One region of the Streptomyces sp. NPDC059866 genome, then DNA from elsewhere that is predicted to be linked to it. Evidence: predicted binding sites of a transcription regulator. Region 1 holds the regulator's gene; the other holds the start of a gene.

Evidence for each region. The regulator HspR, encoded in region 1, represses chaperone genes until heat shock. The targets are predictions, from matches to a motif close to TTGAGNNNNNNNNNCTCAA.
Region 2: a site for HspR is predicted at 3,242-3,260, ahead of lon (endopeptidase La). Genes of this name have one in related genera too.

What each region holds. Positions count from the first base shown of each region.
Region 1 is NZ_JBHWJT010000009.1:32,806-42,898, forward strand. It holds gene ACFV7R_RS15720 ((Fe-S)-binding protein) at 1-1,770, opposite strand, end outside; gene dnaK (molecular chaperone DnaK) at 2,187-4,037, shown strand; gene grpE (nucleotide exchange factor GrpE) at 4,034-4,678, shown strand; gene dnaJ (molecular chaperone DnaJ) at 4,721-5,899, shown strand; gene ACFV7R_RS15740 (heat shock protein transcriptional repressor HspR) at 5,905-6,357, shown strand; gene ACFV7R_RS15745 (DUF6597 domain-containing transcriptional factor) at 6,553-7,386, opposite strand; gene ACFV7R_RS15750 (TIGR03086 family metal-binding protein) at 7,449-8,078, shown strand; gene ACFV7R_RS15755 (DUF899 family protein) at 8,075-8,407, opposite strand; gene ACFV7R_RS15760 (Uma2 family endonuclease) at 8,464-8,766, shown strand; gene ACFV7R_RS15765 (hypothetical protein) at 8,783-9,193, opposite strand; gene ACFV7R_RS15770 (sugar ABC transporter substrate-binding protein) at 9,416-10,093, shown strand, end outside.
Region 2 is NZ_JBHWJT010000012.1:211,657-221,749, reverse strand. It holds gene ACFV7R_RS20445 (hypothetical protein) at 154-588, opposite strand; gene lon (endopeptidase La) at 796-3,219, opposite strand; gene ACFV7R_RS20435 (spermidine synthase) at 3,415-4,092, shown strand; gene ACFV7R_RS20430 (response regulator transcription factor) at 4,206-4,946, shown strand; gene ACFV7R_RS20425 (ATP-binding protein) at 4,943-6,052, shown strand; gene ACFV7R_RS20420 (multifunctional oxoglutarate decarboxylase/oxoglutarate dehydrogenase thiamine pyrophosphate-binding subunit/dihydrolipoyllysine-residue succinyltransferase subunit) at 6,334-10,093, shown strand, end outside.

The DNA.
Region 1 (10,093 bases):
CACCTCGTAGTCGCCGCCGAGCTGCGGGTACTCGTTGCCGAGGGTGTTGAGGCAGTGGGGGCACGTCGCGACGATCTTCTTCGCCGACTTGGGCTTGCGGGTCGACTCGTCCTCGTCGTCCTCGCCGAACGCCATGTTCAGCGCCGCCACGTTCTCCATGCCGAGCTCCTGGAACAGCGGCTCGTTGCCGAGGCGCCGTGCCGAGTCACCCGTGCACTTCTCGTCCCCGCCCATGATCGCGAACTTGACGCCCGCCATGTGGAGGAGTTCCGCGAAGGCCTTCGTGGTCTTCTTGGCGCGGTCCTCGAGGGCGCCCGCACAGCCGACCCAGTACAGGTACTCGACCTCGGACAGGTCCTCGATGTCCTTGCCGACGACCGGCACCTCGAAGTCGACTTCCTTCGTCCACTCCAGGCGCTGCTTCTTGGCCAGGCCCCAGGGGTTGCCCTTCTTCTCCAGGTTCTTGAGCATCGTGCCCGCCTCGGACGGGAACGCGCTCTCGATCATCACCTGGTAGCGGCGCATGTCGACGATGTGGTCGATGTGCTCGATGTCGACCGGGCACTGCTCGACGCAGGCACCGCAGGTGGTGCAGGACCACAGCACGTCCGGGTCGATGACGCCGTTCTCCTCGACGGTGCCGATCAGCGGACGCTCGGCCTCGGCGAGAGCGGCGGCCGGGACGTCCTTCAGCTGCTCCTCGGACGCCTTCTCCTCGCCCTCCATCGTCTTGCCGCCGCCGGCCAGCAGGTACGGCGCCTTGGCGTGCGCGTGGTCCCGCAGCGACATGATCAGCAGCTTCGGGGAGAGCGGCTTGCCCGTGTTCCAGGCCGGGCACTGCGACTGGCAGCGGCCGCACTCGGTGCAGGTGGAGAAGTCCAGCAGGCCCTTCCAGGAGAACTGCTCGACCTGGCTGACACCGAAGACGTCGTCCTCGCCGGGGTCGGTGAAGTCGATCGGCTTGCCGCCGGACGTCATGGGCTGGAGCGCGCCGAGGGCGGTCTCACCCGTCGCGTTGCGCTTGAACCAGATGTTCGGGAAGGCGAGGAAGCGGTGCCAGGCCACACCCATGTTGGTGTTCAGCGAGACCACGATCATCCAGATGAACGAGGTGCTGATCTTCACCATCGCGACGAAGTAGACCAGGTTCTGCAGCGCGGTGACGCTCAGGCCCTTGAAGGCCAGCACCAGCGGGTACGAGGCGAAGTACGCGGCCTCGTAGTGCTCCACGTGGTGGATCGCACCCTCCAGGCCGCGCAGCACGTAGATCGCGAGGCCGATGGTGAGGATGACGTACTCGACGAAGTACGCCTGGCCGGACTTGGAGCCTGCGAAGCGCGACTTGCGGCCCGCTCGGGACGGCAGGCTCAGCAGACGGATGACCATCAGGACGGCGATGCCCAGGACGGTCATCACGCCGATGAACTCGATGTACAGCTCGAACGGCAGGAACCCGCCGATGATCGGCAGCGTCCAGTCGGCCTGGAAGAGCTGGCCGAAGGCCTGGGCGAGGGTCGGCGGCAGCGTCAGGAAGCCGACCGCCACGAACCAGTGGGCGACGCCGACGATGCCCCAGCGGTTCATCCGGGTATGGCCGAGGAACTCCCGCACCAGCGTCACGCTGCGCGCGTAGGGGTTGTCGGTCCGGCTGCCGGCCGGGACCGGCTGGCCCAGTCTGAAGTACCGGACGAACTGGCCGATGGCGCGCGCGAGCAGCGCAACGCCGACCACGGTCAGGACCAGCGACACGATGATCGCGGCGAGTTGCATTGGGGGCTCCTCGGGCCTGCGAGGGGGGAGATCTGTTGATTACTAAGCGGTAACTTATGCGGTCCGTCTGAGACTACCCATTTCCTCGGTCGCACTGTAGCCAGGGGGCCGGTGATCTGCGTCGCTGAGGCATACCTGACCGTATGGGGCATGGCGCGCCAGGCTGATCCCAGTATTTCTCACATATCGTGACATTCCGCTTGGCGTGGGGCTGTGCTCTGTGCGGCTGCGGGTGAGGGTCACCGGACGGGTGAAGGCAACCTCGGCTCGTCCCGCTGCGTCTCTGCAGGTCACCGGGCGGTTGCGCGTAAGGAGCGGATAAGAGTTGAGTCCGCTCGACTCAGGTCTGTTGACCCGGCGGCGGGCGTCATGCACACTTGAGTCCGTTCCACTCAAGTCAGCTGGAGGAATCAACCATGGCACGTGCGGTCGGCATCGACCTGGGCACGACTAACTCCGTCGTCAGCGTTCTGGAGGGCGGCGAGCCCACCGTCATCACCAACGCCGAGGGCGCCAGGACCACGCCGTCCGTCGTCGCCTTCGCCAAGAACGGTGAGGTGCTCGTCGGCGAGGTCGCCAAGCGCCAGGCGGTCACCAACGTCGACAGGACCATCCGGTCGGTCAAGCGCCACATGGGCACCGACTGGAAGATCAACCTCGACGGCAAGGACTTCAACCCGCAGCAGATCAGCGCCTTCGTGCTGCAGAAGCTGAAGCGGGACGCCGAGGCCTACCTGGGCGAGAAGGTGACCGACGCGGTCATCACCGTCCCGGCGTACTTCAACGACTCGGAGCGCCAGGCCACCAAGGAGGCCGGCGAGATCGCGGGCCTGAACGTCCTGCGCATCGTCAACGAGCCGACCGCCGCCGCCCTGGCGTACGGCCTCGACAAGGACGACCAGACGATCCTCGTCTTCGACCTCGGTGGCGGCACCTTCGACGTGTCCCTCCTGGAGATCGGCGACGGCGTCGTCGAGGTGAAGGCCACCAACGGTGACAACCACCTCGGTGGTGACGACTGGGACCAGCGCGTCGTCGACTACCTGGTGAAGCAGTTCCAGTCCGGTCACGGCGTGGACCTCAGCAAGGACAAGATGGCGCTCCAGCGCCTGCGCGAGGCCGCCGAGAAGGCGAAGATCGAGCTGTCCTCGTCCACCGAGACCTCGATCAACCTGCCCTACATCACGGCCTCCGCCGAGGGTCCGCTGCACCTGGACGAGAAGCTCACCCGCGCCCAGTTCCAGCAGCTGACCGCCGACCTGCTGGAGCGCTGCAAGACGCCGTTCCACAACGTCATCAAGGACGCCGGCATCCAGCTGAGCGAGATCGACCACGTCGTCCTCGTCGGTGGCTCCACCCGTATGCCGGCCGTCGCCGAGCTGGTCAAGGAGCTGACCGGCGGCAAGGACGCCAACAAGGGCGTCAACCCGGACGAGGTCGTCGCCATCGGCGCCGCCCTGCAGGCCGGTGTGCTCAAGGGCGAGGTCAAGGACGTCCTGCTCCTCGACGTGACCCCGCTGTCCCTCGGTATCGAGACCAAGGGCGGCATCATGACCAAGCTGATCGAGCGCAACACCACGATCCCGACGAAGCGTTCGGAGATCTTCACCACGGCCGAGGACAACCAGCCGTCGGTGCAGATCCAGGTCTACCAGGGCGAGCGCGAGATCGCGGCGTACAACAAGAAGCTCGGCATGTTCGAGCTGACCGGTCTGCCCCCGGCGCCGCGCGGCGTCCCGCAGATCGAGGTCTCCTTCGACATCGACGCCAACGGCATCATGCACGTCACGGCGAAGGACCTCGGCACCGGCAAGGAGCAGAAGATGACCGTCACCGGCGGCTCCTCGCTGCCGAAGGACGAGGTCGACCGGATGCGCCAGGAGGCCGAGCAGTACGCGGAGGAGGACCACCGCCGCCGCGAGGCCGCCGAGTCCCGCAACCAGGGCGAGCAGCTCGTCTACCAGACCGAGAAGTTCCTCAAGGACAACGAGGACAAGGTCCCGGGCGACGTCAAGACCGAGGTCGAGGCCGCCGTCGAGGAGCTGAAGACCGCGCTGAAGGGCGAGGACACCGCCGAGATCCGCACGGCCACCGAGAAGGTCGCCGCGGTCTCCCAGAAGGTGGGCCAGGCCATGTACGCCGACGCCAATGCCGCACAGGCCGCGGGTGGCCCCGAGGGTGCCACCGCCGGTGGGGCCAAGCCGGCCGACGACGACGTCGTGGACGCCGAGATCGTGGACGACGAGCGTAAGGACGGTGCCGCGTGACGGAGGAGACCCCGGGCTTTGAAGAGAAGCCCGACGTCCCCTCCGGCGCCACTCCTGACGACGCCGAGCCGCAGGCCGCTCCCGCAGAGGGGGCGGCCCCGGCCGGGGACGCAAGCGCAGATGCCGGTCTGCTGGCCCAGCTGGACCAGGTGCGCACCGCGCTCAACGAGCGCACCGTGGACCTCCAGCGGCTTCAGGCCGAGTACCAGAACTACCGCCGCCGGGTCGAGCGTGACCGGATCACGGTCAAGGAGATCGCCGTCGCGAACCTCCTGACCGAGCTCCTGCCCGTGCTCGACGACATCGGACGGGCGCGGGAACACGGCGAGCTGGTCGGCGGCTTCAAGTCCGTCGCCGAGTCGCTGGAGACCGTGGCGGCCAAGATGGGCCTGCAGCAGTTCGGCAAGGAGGGCGAGCCCTTCGACCCGACGATCCACGAGGCCCTGATGCACTCGTACGCGCCGGACGTCACGGAGACGACCTGCGTCGCGATCCTCCAGCCGGGGTATCGCATCGGCGAGCGCACCATCCGCCCCGCGCGGGTGGCCGTCGCCGAGCCGCAGCCGGGCGCGCAGACGGTGAAGGCCGAGGAATCGGCCGAGGGCGACGACAAGGAGAACGGTGGCCCGGACGAGGGCTGACGTTGAACTGACGAGGAACCACGGGAAGGGGGTACGTCGGGGATGAGCACCAAGGACTTCATCGAGAAGGACTACTACAAGGTCCTCGGCGTCCCCAAGGACGCCACCGAGGCCGAGATCAAGAAGGCGTACCGCAAGCTCGCTCGCGAGTACCACCCGGACGCCAACAAGGGCAACGCCAAGGCCGAGGAGCGCTTCAAGGAGATCTCCGAGGCGAACGACATCCTCGGCGACCCCAAGAAGCGCAAGGAGTACGACGAGGCCCGCGCCCTGTTCGGCAACGGTGGCTTCCGCCCGGGCCCCGGCGCGGGCGGCGGCTCGTTCAACTTCGACCTGGGCGACCTCTTCGGAGGCGGTACCCAGGGCGGGGGCGCGGCCGGCGGCTTCGGCGGCGGACTCGGTGACGTCTTCGGGGGCCTGTTCAACCGGGGCGGCACCACGGGTACGCGGACGCAGCCGCGCCGCGGCCAGGACATCGAGTCCGAGGTCACCCTCAGCTTCACCGAGGCGATCGAGGGCGCGACGGTGCCGCTCAGGATGTCCTCCCAGTCACCGTGCAAGGCCTGTTCGGGCACCGGCGACGCGAACGGCACACCGCGCGTGTGCCCGACCTGCGTCGGCACCGGCCAGGTGGCGCGCGGATCGGGCGGCGGCTTCTCCCTGACCGACCCGTGCCCGGACTGCAAGGGCCGCGGTCTGATCGCGGAGAACCCCTGCGAGGTCTGCAAGGGCAGCGGCCGCGCGAAGTCGTCCCGCACCATGCAGGTCCGCATCCCCGCCGGGGTGTCGGACGGCCAGCGCATCCGCCTGCGGGGCAAGGGCGCACCGGGCGAGCGGGGCGGTCCGGCGGGCGACCTGTATGTCGTCGTGCACGTCGACGCCCACCCGGTGTTCGGCCGCAAGGGCGACAACCTGACGGTGACCGTCCCGGTGACGTTCGCCGAGGCGGCCCTCGGCGGCGAGGTCAGGGTCCCCACCCTGGGCGGCCCGCCGGTCACTCTGAAGCTGCCTCCGGGCACGCCCAACGGCCGCACCATGCGGGCCCGGGGCAAGGGCGCGGTCCGCACGGACGGCACCCGCGGCGACCTCCTGGTCACCGTCGAGGTAAGTGTCCCGAAGGACCTGACGGGGAAGGCTCGTGACGCACTCGAGGCGTATCGCGAGGCGACCGCGGGCGAGGATCCGCGGGCGGAGCTGTTCCAGGCCGCGAAGGGAGCATGAGTCAGATGGACGGCCGTCGACGCAACCCGTATGAGCTGACCGAGGAGACCCCGGTCTACGTCATCTCGGTGGCGGCCCAGCTGTCCGGCCTGCACCCGCAGACACTGCGCCAGTACGACCGCCTGGGCCTGGTGTCTCCGGACCGCACGGCCGGCCGGGGCCGCCGCTACTCGGCCCGCGACATCGAACTGCTGCGCACCGTCCAGCAGTTGTCGCAGGACGAGGGCATCAATCTGGCCGGCATCAAGCGCATCATCGAACTGGAGAACCAGGTCGCGGCCCTCCAGTCCCGGGTGGCCGAGCTGGAGGCCGCCCTCGACGGTGCCGCCGCGGCGATGCAGCAGCGCGAGGCCGCGGTGCACGCCTCGTACCGGCGCGACCTGGTGCCGTACCAGGAGGTGCAGCAGACCAGCGCGTTGGTGGTGTGGCGGCCGAAGCGGCAGCAGTCGTCGGACTGAGGCGTACGTGTACGTGAAGGGGCCCGGAGGATTCTCCGGGCCCCTTCGCTGCCCTCCGAGCCCTGGACGGGGAACTCCGCGCCCACTTCCCGGTAGCGCTGGACGAGTTCCGGCTTGCTCCCGCCGGAGGGCCTCGATGTCGAAGCGTTCTTTGGGGCCGGTTCACAGATGACCGTGGAAGGGAGGGTCAGAGGTTCAGGCCGAAGCGCGCCGGGGCGAGGCGGCCGCCGCGTACGCCGTCGGCGGCACGCCCACCGTCGTGGTGAAGTCCCGTACGAGATGGGCCTGGTCGGCGTAGCCGAGGTCGGCGGCGAGCGCGGCCCAGTCGACGTCGCGCCGGGTGCCGGCGAGTTCCAGGGCCTCGTGGATGCGGTAGCGGAGGATCACCCACTTGGGGCTGACCCCGACGTACGCCGAGAAGAGCCGCTGCAGCGCCCGCACCGACAGTCCCTGGCCGCGGGCGAAGTCGCCTACGCGGCGCACGGCGCGGTCGGCGCGGATGCGCTGGACGAGGTCCATGGCGAGGTCGGCCTGCGGATCGGGCGCGTGGGGAAGGGAGAGCAGGAAGGCGTCGAGGGCGGCCACCCGGGCGCGGTCGTCGGCGGGTGTGACGACCGACCGGGCGATGTCCTCTGTGGCCTGCTGGAACACCTCCTGGGCGGGCGACGCGCGGCCGGTCCAGTGCGACACCGGTTCGCCGGGTGCGTACGGCCGGAAGCCACCGGGCCGGAACTTGGCCCCGCACACCCGTCCCCGCCCGGTCAGCTTCCTGGTGTACAGGCCGAGCGCAACGCCGGTCAGCTCGCCGTACGGCGGACCCTCGTCCTCGTCCCACTGGAAGGTGAGGTTGACGGCCGGGTGCGGGACGATGCGGGAGGCATAGGGCTCGGGCAGGTCCCAGTCGATGAGCCAGTACCACTCGACGTACCGGCGCAGCGGCTCGGTGGGCTCGTGGCGGCGGAACCGCACGCGGTTCAGCAGCCCGGAGGGGTCGACGATCCCGCGGGAGTCGTGGCGGGGTGCGGCCATGGCCGGATCGTACGTCGCGTTTCTTCAAGAAGGGCAGTCCCGGGCGTCCCTACGGTCTGGATATGGACACGAAACGCGGTGAAGCGAAGAGCCACACCCTGGGTGATCTGCTGGCGAGGGCGCGGGAGCGGGCCGTTCCGGTGGTCCGGGCGGTTCCCGACGAGCTGCTCGCCGCTCCCACGCCGTGTGCCGACTACGACGTGAAGTCCCTGGTCAACCATCTGTTCCAGGTGGTCGTCGAGTTCCAGAAACTGGCCGCCAAGGGTGAGTCGGATTTCTCCTCGACGCCCGACCGGGTCGGCGCGGGTCCGGACTGGCGTGAGCGGTTCGCGGACGAGACGGACAAGCTGGTGGCGGCCTGGGCCGCACCCGGCGCGGAGGACGGCACGGCTGGGGCGTGGCAGATGCCGGCGCGGCTCGTCGGCTCGATGGCGCTGCTCGATCTGACCGTGCACGTGTGGGACCTGGCGCGAGCCATCGGCCGGGAGTACCCGGTGGACGAAGCGGCGGAGGCGGTGGTGGAGCAGCTCACCGGCACGGTCGCCGAACTGGCGCCGACCGCCCGGGCGACGGGGGTGTTCGCGGACCCGGTGGCGGTGGCGGAGACCGCTTCGGCATTCGAGCGGCTGCTTGCGCAGACCGGTCGGGATCCACACTGGACGCCCTCCGGGCCGGGGCGGAAGGGGGACTAGTACTGGTCCGGGTTGTCCCGGCGCCAGTCCCATGAACGGTCAGGAGCAGCAGCCCGAGTTGCCCGCCGGGGAGGTGCGCCGCCGAGGTCGTCGTCGCGGCCGGCGACGAGCCGTTCGTGGGACTCGGCGGGCACGGAGTACCAGGGCATCTCCCAGCCCATGAAGCGGCGGCAGCGGTCGGACTCCGCGTGGGGGCCCTGGCAGAGGACGGCGAAGGCGACGTCGCGCTGGTGCAGACAGGACAGTTCGCGGACCTGGCCGGTGAAGAAGGTGCAGCCCTCGCACTGGTCGGCGGCGGGGCGGCCGTCGTGCCACCTGTGATACGACACGAACAGCTGGGTACGTCGCCCCGGAGGACACAGAACCGTGCGGGGACGAGGACGACATGGGAGTCAGGGCCGACTCCGTGCACCTCATCGTCGAAGTTGCCTCCCCCGGCAAGCGCAACCAGGACCGCGACCGCATCCGCAAGCGCCGCGAGTACGCCCGCGCCGGCATCCCGGTGTACGTCATCATCGACGACTACGACGGCCAGGGCGCCGTCACCCTCTTCACCGGACCCCGCCCGGACAAGGCCGACTGGGAGGACATCCACCGCGTCCCCTACGGCACCGACGTCACCGTCCCCGAAGGCCCCGCCAAGGGCTTCGTCATCGGCGAGGCGATCACTGGGCCCAGGCGGGGCTGAAGTACCAGGAGGAAGGTCAGCGGTCGACCATGAACTCCAGTGAGGAGTTCTGCTCGCTCGTGCGCCCGTAGGCGTCCACGGCGAACACCGTCGCCATGCAGGGGCCGTTGTACGGCGGTGTCCACTCGATGGTGCCGGTAGTGGACAAGTGGGTGCCGCTGTCTCCGCAGGCGCCGGAGACCTCCCAGGAGTACCCCTTCAGCAGCCGTCCCTCGTCACCCGCTCCGGGCTTGGCCGTGACCTGGATGGGGAATCGCGTGCCACCCGCAGAGACCAGCGTCAGCTGCGGTGCGGCCGGGCCGGTCGCGGTGGCGGGCGTGAGGCGGTCGACGGTTGCCTGACCGGAGGGCACCGACTCGGCGCCCGCGCCGTCCACGGCGACAACGTAGTAGGCCGAAAGTAGTTGGTTGTACGGATCTTCGTTCACGCTCCAACTCCCCGTGGATGGAGGGGAAGTGAAGGGCGTCGGGAGGGGGTTTCGCGGTGTGTTCACGGGCTAAGCGGAACGTGATGTTGTCATCTCGTTAAGTAGTTTCCCTTGACGCTGGGGGGCGCCGCCGCGTTGGCTTTCCAGTCATCCGGGTCGCAGTGTCGCGGCCATGTCCGGAAGGCAGTAGAAGTGAGCTCCCGTATGCGTCGTCGTATCGCCATGTCCGTGGTCGCATCGTCGTTGACCCTGTCGCTGGCAGGCTGTGGCGTGCTGGGCGCGACGGGCGACAGCGCCGACGCGAGCCCGACCAAGGGCAACGACGTCACCGTGGGCCTGCTGCTCCCGGAGAAGGCCAACACGCGCTACGACAAGTTCGACTACCCCATCATCAAGGAGCGGGTCGCCGCCCTCACCAAGAACAAGGGCAAGGTCCAGTACGCCAACGCCGACGCGAGCGCGACCAGGCAGGCGGGCCAGCTCCAGAAGATGATCGACGACCGGGTCGACGTCATCCTGCTGGACGCCGTCGATGCGCACGCCATCGCGAGCAGCGTCGAAAAGGCCAAGGAAGCGGGTATTCCGGTCATCGCCTACGACCGGCTCGCCGAGGGTCCCATCGACGCGTACATCTCCTTCGACAACGAACTCGTCGGCGAGGTCCAGGGCCGCTCTCTCCTCGAGGCGCTCGGCAGCGACATCGACACCTCCGACAAGATCGTCATGATGAACGGCTCGCCCACCGACCCCAACGCCAAGCAGTTCAAGCAGGGCGCGCTGTCCGAGCTGAACGGCAATGTGACCATCGCCCGGTCCTTCGACACCAAGGACTGGAAGCCGGAGAACGCCCAGGCCAACATGGCGGAGGCCATCGAGGCGATCGGCAAGGACAACATCGTC
Region 2 (10,093 bases), on a different contig from region 1:
GTAGACCAACGGCAGCGTCCGGAGCCCTTCCCTCCCCCGGTCAGGCCGACGACGCACTGCCGCTGCCCCGCCGGTGGAGGGCCGGCGGGGCAGCGAGTCGGTGCGGTTCGGTTCGCGGCGTGGCTCTGTCGGGATCAGCCGACGTCGCCGCCGTTACCAGTCGTAATCGTGCCTGTCCTTCCAGTCGTGATCGTGCCTGTCCTTCCAGTCATGATCGTCGTCGTCGTTCCACCAGCGGTGGTCGCGGTCGTCGTTCCACCAGCGGTGGTCACGGTCGTCGTTCCACCAGCGGTGGTCGCGGTCGTCGTTCCACCAGTCGTGGTCGTGGTGCTTGTACCACTTGCAGTGCTTGTGCCACTGCCCGAACTTGTGGTGCTTGTGCCACGTGCAGTGCCAGTACTTGTGCCCGTGGTCGCCTTGCGTGGCGACCGTGCTCACGGTCGGCGATCCGGGCATCGAGGATGCCGAGGCCGCACTCGCCGGGAGGATGATCCCTCCGGCGGCCACCACACCCGAAGCCGCGACGGCCGCGACACGGATTCCGCGCTTCTGGCGGATTTCCTGTTTGCTTCCCTTGGTGCGAGTCATGAGTTTCTCCTGCTTCCGAGGAGCCTTCTCGTTCTCCGGTGTTTCCGGTGAAACCGCACTTCAAGTAGGCCGGAACCGCATAAAAGGGTCACGTTACGAAAATTCGTGACTTGACAGCACAAGGGGTAAAGGTGGTTAATACGCACTCATGGCGAAGGCCCGGGCCTCCCTCACGGGACCCGGGCCTTGCCCATCCGGTCACGTCCGTCACGCCGCGACCGGAACCTCCGACTCCGCGCCGTTCGTGGCCGGCGACAGGGCCAGTTCGAGGACCTGGCGGACGTCGGTGACGGCGTGGACGTCGAGCTTGTCCAGCACCTCGGCCGGGACGTCGTCCAGGTCGGGCTCGTTGCGCTTGGGGATGATCACGGTGGTGACACCCGCACGGTGCGCGGCGAGCAGCTTCTGCTTCACACCGCCGATCGGCAGGACGCGGCCGGTCAGCGAGACCTCGCCGGTCATCGCCACGTCCGTACGGACCAGGCGGCCGGACAGCAGTGACGCCAGTGCCGTCGTCATCGTGATGCCCGCGCTCGGGCCGTCCTTCGGCACCGCACCCGCCGGGAAGTGGATGTGCACGCCCCGGTCCTTCAGGTCGGCGACCGGGAGTTCCAGCTCGGCACCGCGGCTGCGCAGGAAGCTCAGCGCGATCTGCGCCGACTCCTTCATCACGTCACCCAGCTGTCCGGTCAGCGTCAGGCCCGCCGCCCCCGTCTCCGGGTCGGACAGCGACGCCTCGACGTACAGCACGTCACCGCCCGCCCCCGTGACCGCGAGGCCTGTCGCCACGCCCGGTACCGCCGTGCGCCGTTCGGCCGGGTCCTGGGCCGACTCGGGTACGTGGTGCGGTCGTCCGATCAGACCCCGCAGGTCACCGTCCCCGATCGTGAACGGCAGCTCCCGCTCACCCAGTTCGTGCTGTGCCGCGACCTTGCGCAGCAGCCGTGCGATGGACCGCTCGAGGTTGCGGACGCCCGCCTCGCGCGTGTACTCGCCGGCGAGCTTGCGCAGCGCGCCCTCGTCGATGACGACCTCGTCCTTGTCCAGGCCGGCCCGCTCCAGCTGGCGCGGGAGCAGGTGGTCACGGGCGATGACGATCTTCTCGTCCTCGGTGTAGCCGTCGAGCCGGACCAGCTCCATACGGTCGAGCAGGGCCTCCGGGATGGCCTCCAGGACGTTGGCGGTGGCGAGGAAGACGACGTCGGACAGGTCGAGTTCGACTTCCAGGTAGTGGTCGCGGAAGGTGTGGTTCTGCGCCGGGTCGAGCACTTCGAGGAGCGCCGCGGCCGGGTCGCCGCGGAAGTCGGAGCCGACCTTGTCGATCTCGTCCAGGAGCACGACCGGGTTCATCGACCCGGCCTCCTTGATGGCGCGGACGATACGGCCGGGCAGCGCACCGACGTACGTACGCCGGTGACCGCGGATCTCGGCCTCGTCGCGGACACCGCCGAGGGCGACGCGGACGAACTTGCGGCCCATGGCGTGGGCGACGGACTCGCCGAGACTCGTCTTGCCGACGCCGGGCGGCCCGACGAGGGCGAGCACGGCACCTCCGCGCCGCCCGCCGACGACACCCAGGCCCCGGTCCGTACGGCGCTTGCGCACCGCCAGGTATTCGGTGATCCGCTCCTTCACGTCCTCCAGGCCCGCGTGCTCGGCGTCCAGGACCGTCTTGGCGCCCTGGATGTCGTACGCGTCCTCGGTCCGCTCGTTCCACGGCAGTTCGAGCACCGTGTCGAGCCAGGTCCGGATCCACGAGCCCTCCGGCGACTGGTCGCTGGACCGCTCCAGCTTGTCGACCTCCTTGAGGGCGGCCTCGCGGACCGTCTCGGGCAGGTCGGCGGCCTCTACGCGGGCGCGGTAGTCGTCGGACTCCTCGCCGTCCTTCTCGCCGTTCAGCTCGCGCAGTTCCTTGCGTACGGCCTCCAGCTGCCGTCGCAGCAGGAACTCGCGCTGCTGCTTGTCGACGCCCTCCTGGACGTCCTTGGCGATGGTTTCGGCGACGTCCTGCTCGGCGAGGTGGTCGCGCAGCTGCTGGGTGGCGAGCTTCAGCCGGTCGACGGGGTCGCCGGTCTCCAGCAGCTCGATCTTCTGATCGAGGGTCAGGAAGGGCGAGTACCCCGAGTTGTCGGCCAGGGCGGACACGTCGTCGATGGCCTGCACACGGTCGACGACCTGCCATGCGCCGCGCTTCTTCAGCCAGTCGGTCGCGAGGGCCTTGTACTCCTTGACCAGTTCGGTGACGTGCCCGGGCAGCGGCTCCGGGAGACTCTCGTCGGCCCTGGTCCCCTCGACCCACAGCGCGGCACCCGGCCCGGTCGTCCCGGCGCCGATCCGCACCCTGTTCCGCCCCCGGATCAGGGCGCCGGGGTCGCCGTCGGCGAGCCGCCCGACCTGCTCGACGGTGCCGAGCACACCGGTGCTCGCGTACGTCCCGTCGATCCGGGGCACCAGCAGGACCTTGGGCTTTCCGAGCTCGGACCGGGCAGCGGCCTGCGCCGCCTCCACCGCGGCCCGCACTTCGGCATCGCTCAGGTCCAGGGGGACCACCATCCCGGGCAGCACGACCTCACTGTCGAGCGGCAGCACGGGCAGGGTGAGCGAAGTGAACGGCGTGGACTCAGCAGCCATGATCTCCCCTTAGGCAGTCAAGTTGAGCTATGCCGACTCAATGCGTGGGAGCCGCCGAATGTTCCCCCGGCCCGTTCGCTCTGAGCGATCACTCCCGGGCCGCTGTGCCGCCCCTGTGTCAACACCGCCGGGGGCCGGGCTACTCCCCTCCGTCATTCCGGCAACATGCCGTCAGAGAAGTGCCAGGATGGGCAGATGGCCACCACCTACGACATCCCCGAAGTCCTGGACCGTCGTGAGGGCCCCTCGGGCGAGGTCGTGCTGCGCCGGCACGGCGCCCTGCTGCAGATCATCGTCAACGGCTGTTTCCTGATGGACACCTCCGACGGACGATCGGAGCGACGGCTGGTCGACGCGGCCCTGAACGCCCTGGACGGCCGGGCGGCGCCCGCGGTGCTGATCGGCGGTCTCGGCGTCGGATTCTCGCTCGCACACGCCGCCGCGAACCCGCACTGGGGCCGGATCACGGTGATCGAGCGCGAGCGTGCCGTCATCGACTGGCACCGCGACGGACCGCTCGCCGAGCTGTCCCGCGAGGCCCTCGCCGACAGCCGTACGGAGATCGTCGAAGCGGATCTGATCGACTTCGTCAATGAGACTTCCGCCACGTTCGACGCGCTGTGCCTGGACATCGACAACGGGCCCGGCTGGACCGTCACGGAGAGGAACGACGGGCTGTACTCCGCGGCCGGACTGGCAAGCTGCGCAAGGGTGTTGAGACCCGGCGGCGTGCTCGCCGTGTGGTCGGCGCAGCCCTCCCCGGAATTTGAAGGATCCTTGCGGAATGCCGGTTTCCGGTGTGTGCGTACCGAAGAGATCCCCGTTGCCCGGGGCGTTCCGGACGCCGTGCATCTCGGCGTACGACCTGGATAGCCGAGCTGCGGTGACTCCCCGTACGCTGCATCCCTGACGCCGATCATTCAAGCGTCAATCGCAGTCATGGGATCACCCCACGGATTCCGGAAAGCACACTTCAGGGGCGGGCGATGGAGCAGACACACACCTCCCACAACGGCACGGCGGCGACCACCCCGGGCGCACAGCGCCGGGTGCTGGTGGTCGAGGACGACGCGACGATCGTCGACGCCATCGCGGCCCGCCTGCGCGCCGAGGGATTTCTCGTACAGACGGCCAGTGACGGCCCGGCCGCCGTCGACACGGCCGAGGCCTGGCAGCCCGACCTGCTGATTCTCGACATCATGCTGCCGGGCTTCGACGGCCTGGAGGTCTGCCGACGGGTGCAGGCCCAGCGGCCGGTGCCGGTACTGATGCTCACCGCGCGCGACGACGAGACCGACATGCTGGTGGGTCTCGGCGTCGGCGCCGACGACTACATGACCAAGCCGTTCTCGATCCGGGAGCTGGCCGCGCGCGTGCATGTGCTGCTGCGCCGGGTCGAGCGGGCCGCGGTCGCGGCCGCCACTCCGCGCACCGGCATCCTGCGCCTGGGCGAGCTGGAGATCGACCACGCACAGCGCCGGGTCCGGGTGCGCAGCGAGGACGTGCATCTGACGCCCACCGAGTTCGACCTGCTGGTCTGCCTGGCGAACACGCCGCGCGCGGTGCTCTCGCGTGAGCAGCTGCTGGCCGAGGTGTGGGACTGGGCGGACGCCTCCGGCACCCGTACCGTCGACAGCCACATCAAGGCGCTGCGGCGGAAGATCGGCGCCGAGCGGATCCGCACGGTGCACGGCGTGGGCTACGCCCTGGAGACACCGACGCCATGAGCGAGGGGCGGCCGGCCGCACGGAGGAGCCCCGGGGAGCCCTGGGGCGGCGTACGCCCGTTCTCGATCAAGACCAAGTTGGGTGCGCTGGTCGTCATCTCGGTGCTGATCACCACCGGGCTGCTGATGATCGCGGTGCGCACCGAGACCGAGCTGCGCTTCATCACGGTCTTCTCGATGATCGCCACCCTGCTGATCACGCAGTTCGTGGCGCATTCGCTCACCGCACCGCTGGACGAGATGAACGCGGTGGCCCGCTCCATCTCGCACGGCGACTACACCCGGCGGGTCCGTGAGAACCGGTGGGACGAGCTGGGCGACCTGGCCGTCACGATCAACCGCATGGCCGACGACCTGGAGGCCCAGGACAACCAGCGCAAGGAGCTGGTCGCCAACGTCTCGCACGAGCTGCGCACACCGATCGCCGGGTTGCGCGCGGTCCTGGAGAACATCGTGGACGGCGTCACGGAGGCCGACCCGGAGACCATGCGGACGGCCCTGAAACAGACGGAGCGGCTGGGACGTCTCGTGGAGACGCTCCTCGACCTGTCGCGTCTGGACAACGGCGTCGTACCGCTGAAGATGCGGCGGTTCGAGGTGTGGCCGTATCTGTCCGGGGTGCTGAAGGAGGCCAACATGGTCGCCTCCGCGCGGGCGGGCATCGCCTCCGGCTCCGGCAGTCACACCCGTACGGACGTCCATCTGCACCTCGACGTGTCCCCGCCGGAGCTGACCGCGCACGCCGACCCGGAGCGGATCCACCAGGTCGTCGCCAACCTGATCGACAACGCGGTCAAGCACAGCCCGCCGCACGGCCGGGTCACGGTGAAGGCGCGGCGCGGGGCGCTGCCCCAGTCGCTGGAGCTCGAGGTCCTGGACGAGGGTCCGGGCATTCCGCGGTCGGAGTGGCACCGGGTCTTCGAGCGGTTCAACCGGGGTGCCGTCAACCGGCCGCACGGTCCGGGCAGCGACGGCGGCACGGGCCTCGGCCTGGCGATCGCCCGCTGGGCGGTGGATCTGCACGGCGGCAAGATCGGTGTGGCCGAATCCGAGCGGGGCTGCCGGATCCTCATCACCCTTCCGGGACTGCCATCCGTGCCAAGTTGACGTAAAGTTCGAAGCGGAGCCACAAGATCCACAGGCGTCCGCACTGCAGGACACGTGTGATCAGGCGAAGGCCCGCGTCTCGTATGCGCCGGGCCCGGGTCAGTGCACCCCTTTCACACCGGAACCACGCTTGTTTCCCGCCATTTCCATCCCCGAAACACCTGCTCAGATGTGACTTACGCGACGATGAACGGGCCCGGCCTGACCTTCTCGGTCATGGAGGCGTAGCCTTGATTCCCGCTGTCCATCACCTTGTGAAGCGGAAGAGGGCGGTTGCCGCCGTGTCGCCACAGTCCCCCAGTAACGCATCGAGCATCTCGACCGACGCCGATCAAGCGGGCAAGAACCCCGCTGCCGCGTTCGGTCCCAACGAGTGGCTCGTCGACGAGATCTATCAGCAGTACCTCCAGGACCCGAATTCGGTAGACCGCGCCTGGTGGGACTTCTTCGCCGACTACAAGCCGGGGGCCCCGTCCGCCCCGGCTCCGGCGGGTACCGCGGCTGCGGAGACCACCACCACGGCTCAGACGCCGGCCCCGGCCCAGGCAGCTCCCGCGGCCCCGGTCCAGCAGGCAGCTCCGGCCGCCCCGGCCGCTCCCGCCGCCCCGAAGCCGGCCGCCGCGCCCGCCCCGGCTCCGGCGAAGGCCGCGGCCCCGGCCCCGGCCGCCAAGCCGAAGGCAAAGGCCGAGCCCGCCGCCGCGCCGACGGCGCCGGAGGGCCCCGAGCTGATCACGCTGCGCGGCCCTGCCGCGGCCGTCGCGAAGAACATGAACGCCTCCCTGGAGCTGCCCACGGCCACGTCCGTGCGCGCGGTCCCGGTGAAGCTGCTCTTCGACAACCGCATCGTCATCAACAACCACCTCAAGCGGGCCCGGGGCGGGAAGATCTCCTTCACGCACCTGATCGGCTACGCGATGGTGCAGGCCATCAAGGCCATGCCGTCGATGAACTGGTCGTTCGGCGAGAAGGACGGCAAGCCGACCCTCGTCAAGCCGCCGCACATCAACCTCGGCCTCGCCATCGACCTGGTCAAGCCCAACGGCGACCGCCAGCTGGTCGTCGCGGCGATCAAGAAGGCCGAGACGCTGAACTTCTTCGAGTTCTGGCAGGCCTACGAGGACATCGTCCGCCGCGCCCGCGACAACAAGCTGACGATGGACGACTTCACCGGCGTCACGGTCTCCCTGACCAACCCGGGCGGCCTCGGCACCGTGCACTCGGTCCCGCGTCTGATGCCCGGCCAGTCGGTCATCATGGGCGTCGGCTCGATGGACTACCCGGCGGAGTTCCAGGGCACGTCCCAGGACACGCTCAACAAGCTGGGCATCTCCAAGGTCATGACGCTCACGTCGACGTACGACCACCGGGTGATCCAGGGCGCCGCCTCCGGCGAGTTCCTCCGCCAGGTCGCGAACCTGCTCCTCGGCGAGAACGGCTTCTACGACGACATCTTCGAGGCCCTGCGCATCCCCTACGAGCCGGTCCGCTGGCTCAAGGACATCGACGCCAGCCACGACGACGACGTCACCAAGGCCGCCCGCGTCTTCGAGCTGATCCACTCCTACCGGGTCCGCGGCCACGTCATGGCCGACACCGACCCGCTGGAGTACCGCCAGCGCAAGCACCCCGACCTGGACATCACCGAGCACGGCCTCACCCTGTGGGACCTGGAGCGCGAGTTCGCCGTCGGCGGCTTCTCCGGCAAGTCCCTGATGAAGCTGCGCGACATCCTCGGCGTCCTGCGCGACTCGTACTGCCGCACCACCGGCATCGAGTACATGCACATCCAGGACCCCAAGCAGCGCAAGTGGATCCAGGACCGGGTGGAGCGCCCGCACGCCAAGCCGGAGCGCGAGGAGCAGCTGCGCATCCTGCGCCGGCTGAACGCCGCGGAGGCTTTCGAGACCTTCCTGCAGACGAAGTACGTCGGCCAGAAGCGCTTCTCCCTCGAGGGCGGCGAGTCGGTCATCCCGCTGCTGGACGCGGTCCTGGACAGCGCGGCCGAGTCCCGCCTCGACGAGGTCGTCATCGGCATGGCCCACCGCGGCCGGCTGAACGTCCTCGCCAACATCGTCGGCAAGTCGTACGCGCAGATCTTCCGCGAGTTCGAGGGCAACCTCGACCCGAAGTCGATGCACGGCTCCGGCGACGTCAAGTACCACCTGGGCGCCGAGGGCACCTTCACCGGCCTGGACGGCGAGCAGATCAAGGTCTCGCTGGCCGCCAACCCCTCGCACCTGGAGGCGGTCGACCCGATCCTCGAGGGCATCGCCCGCGCCAAGCAGGACATCATCAACAAGGGCGGCACGGACTTCACCGTCCTGCCGGTCGCCCTGCACGGTGACGCGGCCTTCGCGGGCCAGGGCGTGGTGGCCGAGACCCTGAACATGTCGCAGCTGCGCGGCTACCGCACCGGCGGCACGGTCCACGTGGTCATCAACAACCAGGTCGGCTTCACCGCGGCCCCCGAGTCCGCGCGCTCCTCGATGTACGCGACGGACGTGGCCCGCATGATCGAGGCCCCGATCTTCCACGTGAACGGCGACGACCCGGAGGCCGTGGTCCGTGTCGCGCGGCTGGCCTTCGAGTTCCGCCAGGCGTTCAACAAGGACGTGGTGATCGACCTCATCTGCTACCGCCGCCGCGGTCACAACGAGTCGGACAACCCGGCCTTCACCCAGCCGCTGATGTACGACCTGATCGACAAGAAGCGCTCGGTGCGCAAGCTGTACACCGAGTCCCTCATCGGTCGCGGCGACATCACCCTGGAAGAGGCCGAGCAGGCCCTGCAGGACTACCAGGGCCAGCTGGAGAAGGTCTTCACGGAGGTCCGCGAGGCCACCGCGCAGCCGGCGACGGTCCAGACGCCCGACGCGCAGGCCGAGTTCCCGGTCGCCGTGAACACCGCGGTCTCCACGGAGATCGTCAAGCGGATCGCCGAGTCCCAGGTCAACATCCCCGACCACATCACCGTCCACCCGCGTCTGCTGCCGCAGCTGCAGCGCCGGGCGTCGATGGTCGAGGACGGCACGATCGACTGGGGCATGGGCGAGACCCTCGCCATCGGCTCCCTCCTCCTGGACGGCACCCCGGTCCGCCTGGCCGGCCAGGACTCGCAGCGCGGTACGTTCGGCCAGCGCCACGCGGTGATCATCGACCGCAGCACCGGCGAGGAGTACACGCCGCTGCAGTACCTCTCCGAGGACCAGGCACGGCTGAACGTCTACAACTCCCTGCTCTCCGAGTACGCGGCGATGGGCTTCGAGTACGGCTACTCGCTGGCCCGCCCGGACGCGCTGGTGATGTGGGAGGCCCAGTTCGGCGACTTCGTCAACGGCGCGCAGACGGTCGTGGACGAGTTCATCTCGTCGGCGGAGCAGAAGTGGGCCCAGACGTCCGGCGTGGTCCTGCTCCTCCCGCACGGCTACGAGGGCCAGGGCCCGGACCACTCGTCCGCCCGCCCGGAGCGGTTCCTGCAGCTGTGCGCGCAGAACAACATGACGGTCGCCATGCCGACCTCCCCGTCGAACTACTTCCACCTCCTGCGGTGGCAGGTGCACAACCCGCACCACAAGCCGCTGGTCGTCTTCACGCCGAAGTCGATGCTGCGCCTCAAGGCCGCCGCGTCGAAGGCGGAGGAGTTCACCACGGGCCAGTTCCAGCCGGTCATCGGCGACGCGACGGTCACGGACCCGGCCGCGGTGAAGAAGGTCGTCTTCTGCGCCGGCAAGGTCTACTACGACCTGGAGGCCGAGCGTCAGAAGCGCGGTGCCACGGACACGGCGATCATCCGTATCGAGCGCCTGTACCCGCTGCCGGGTGCCGAGCTCCAGGCGGAGATCGCCAAGTACCCGAACGCCGAGAAGTACCTGTGGGCGCAGGAGGAGCCGGCGAACCAGGGTGCCTGGCCGTTCATCGCCCTCAACCTGATCGACCACCTGGACCTGGCGGTCGGCGCCGACGTCCCGCACGGCGAGCGCCTGCGCCGTATCTCCCGCCCGCACTCGTCGTCGCCGGCGGTGGGTTCCGCCAAGCGGCACC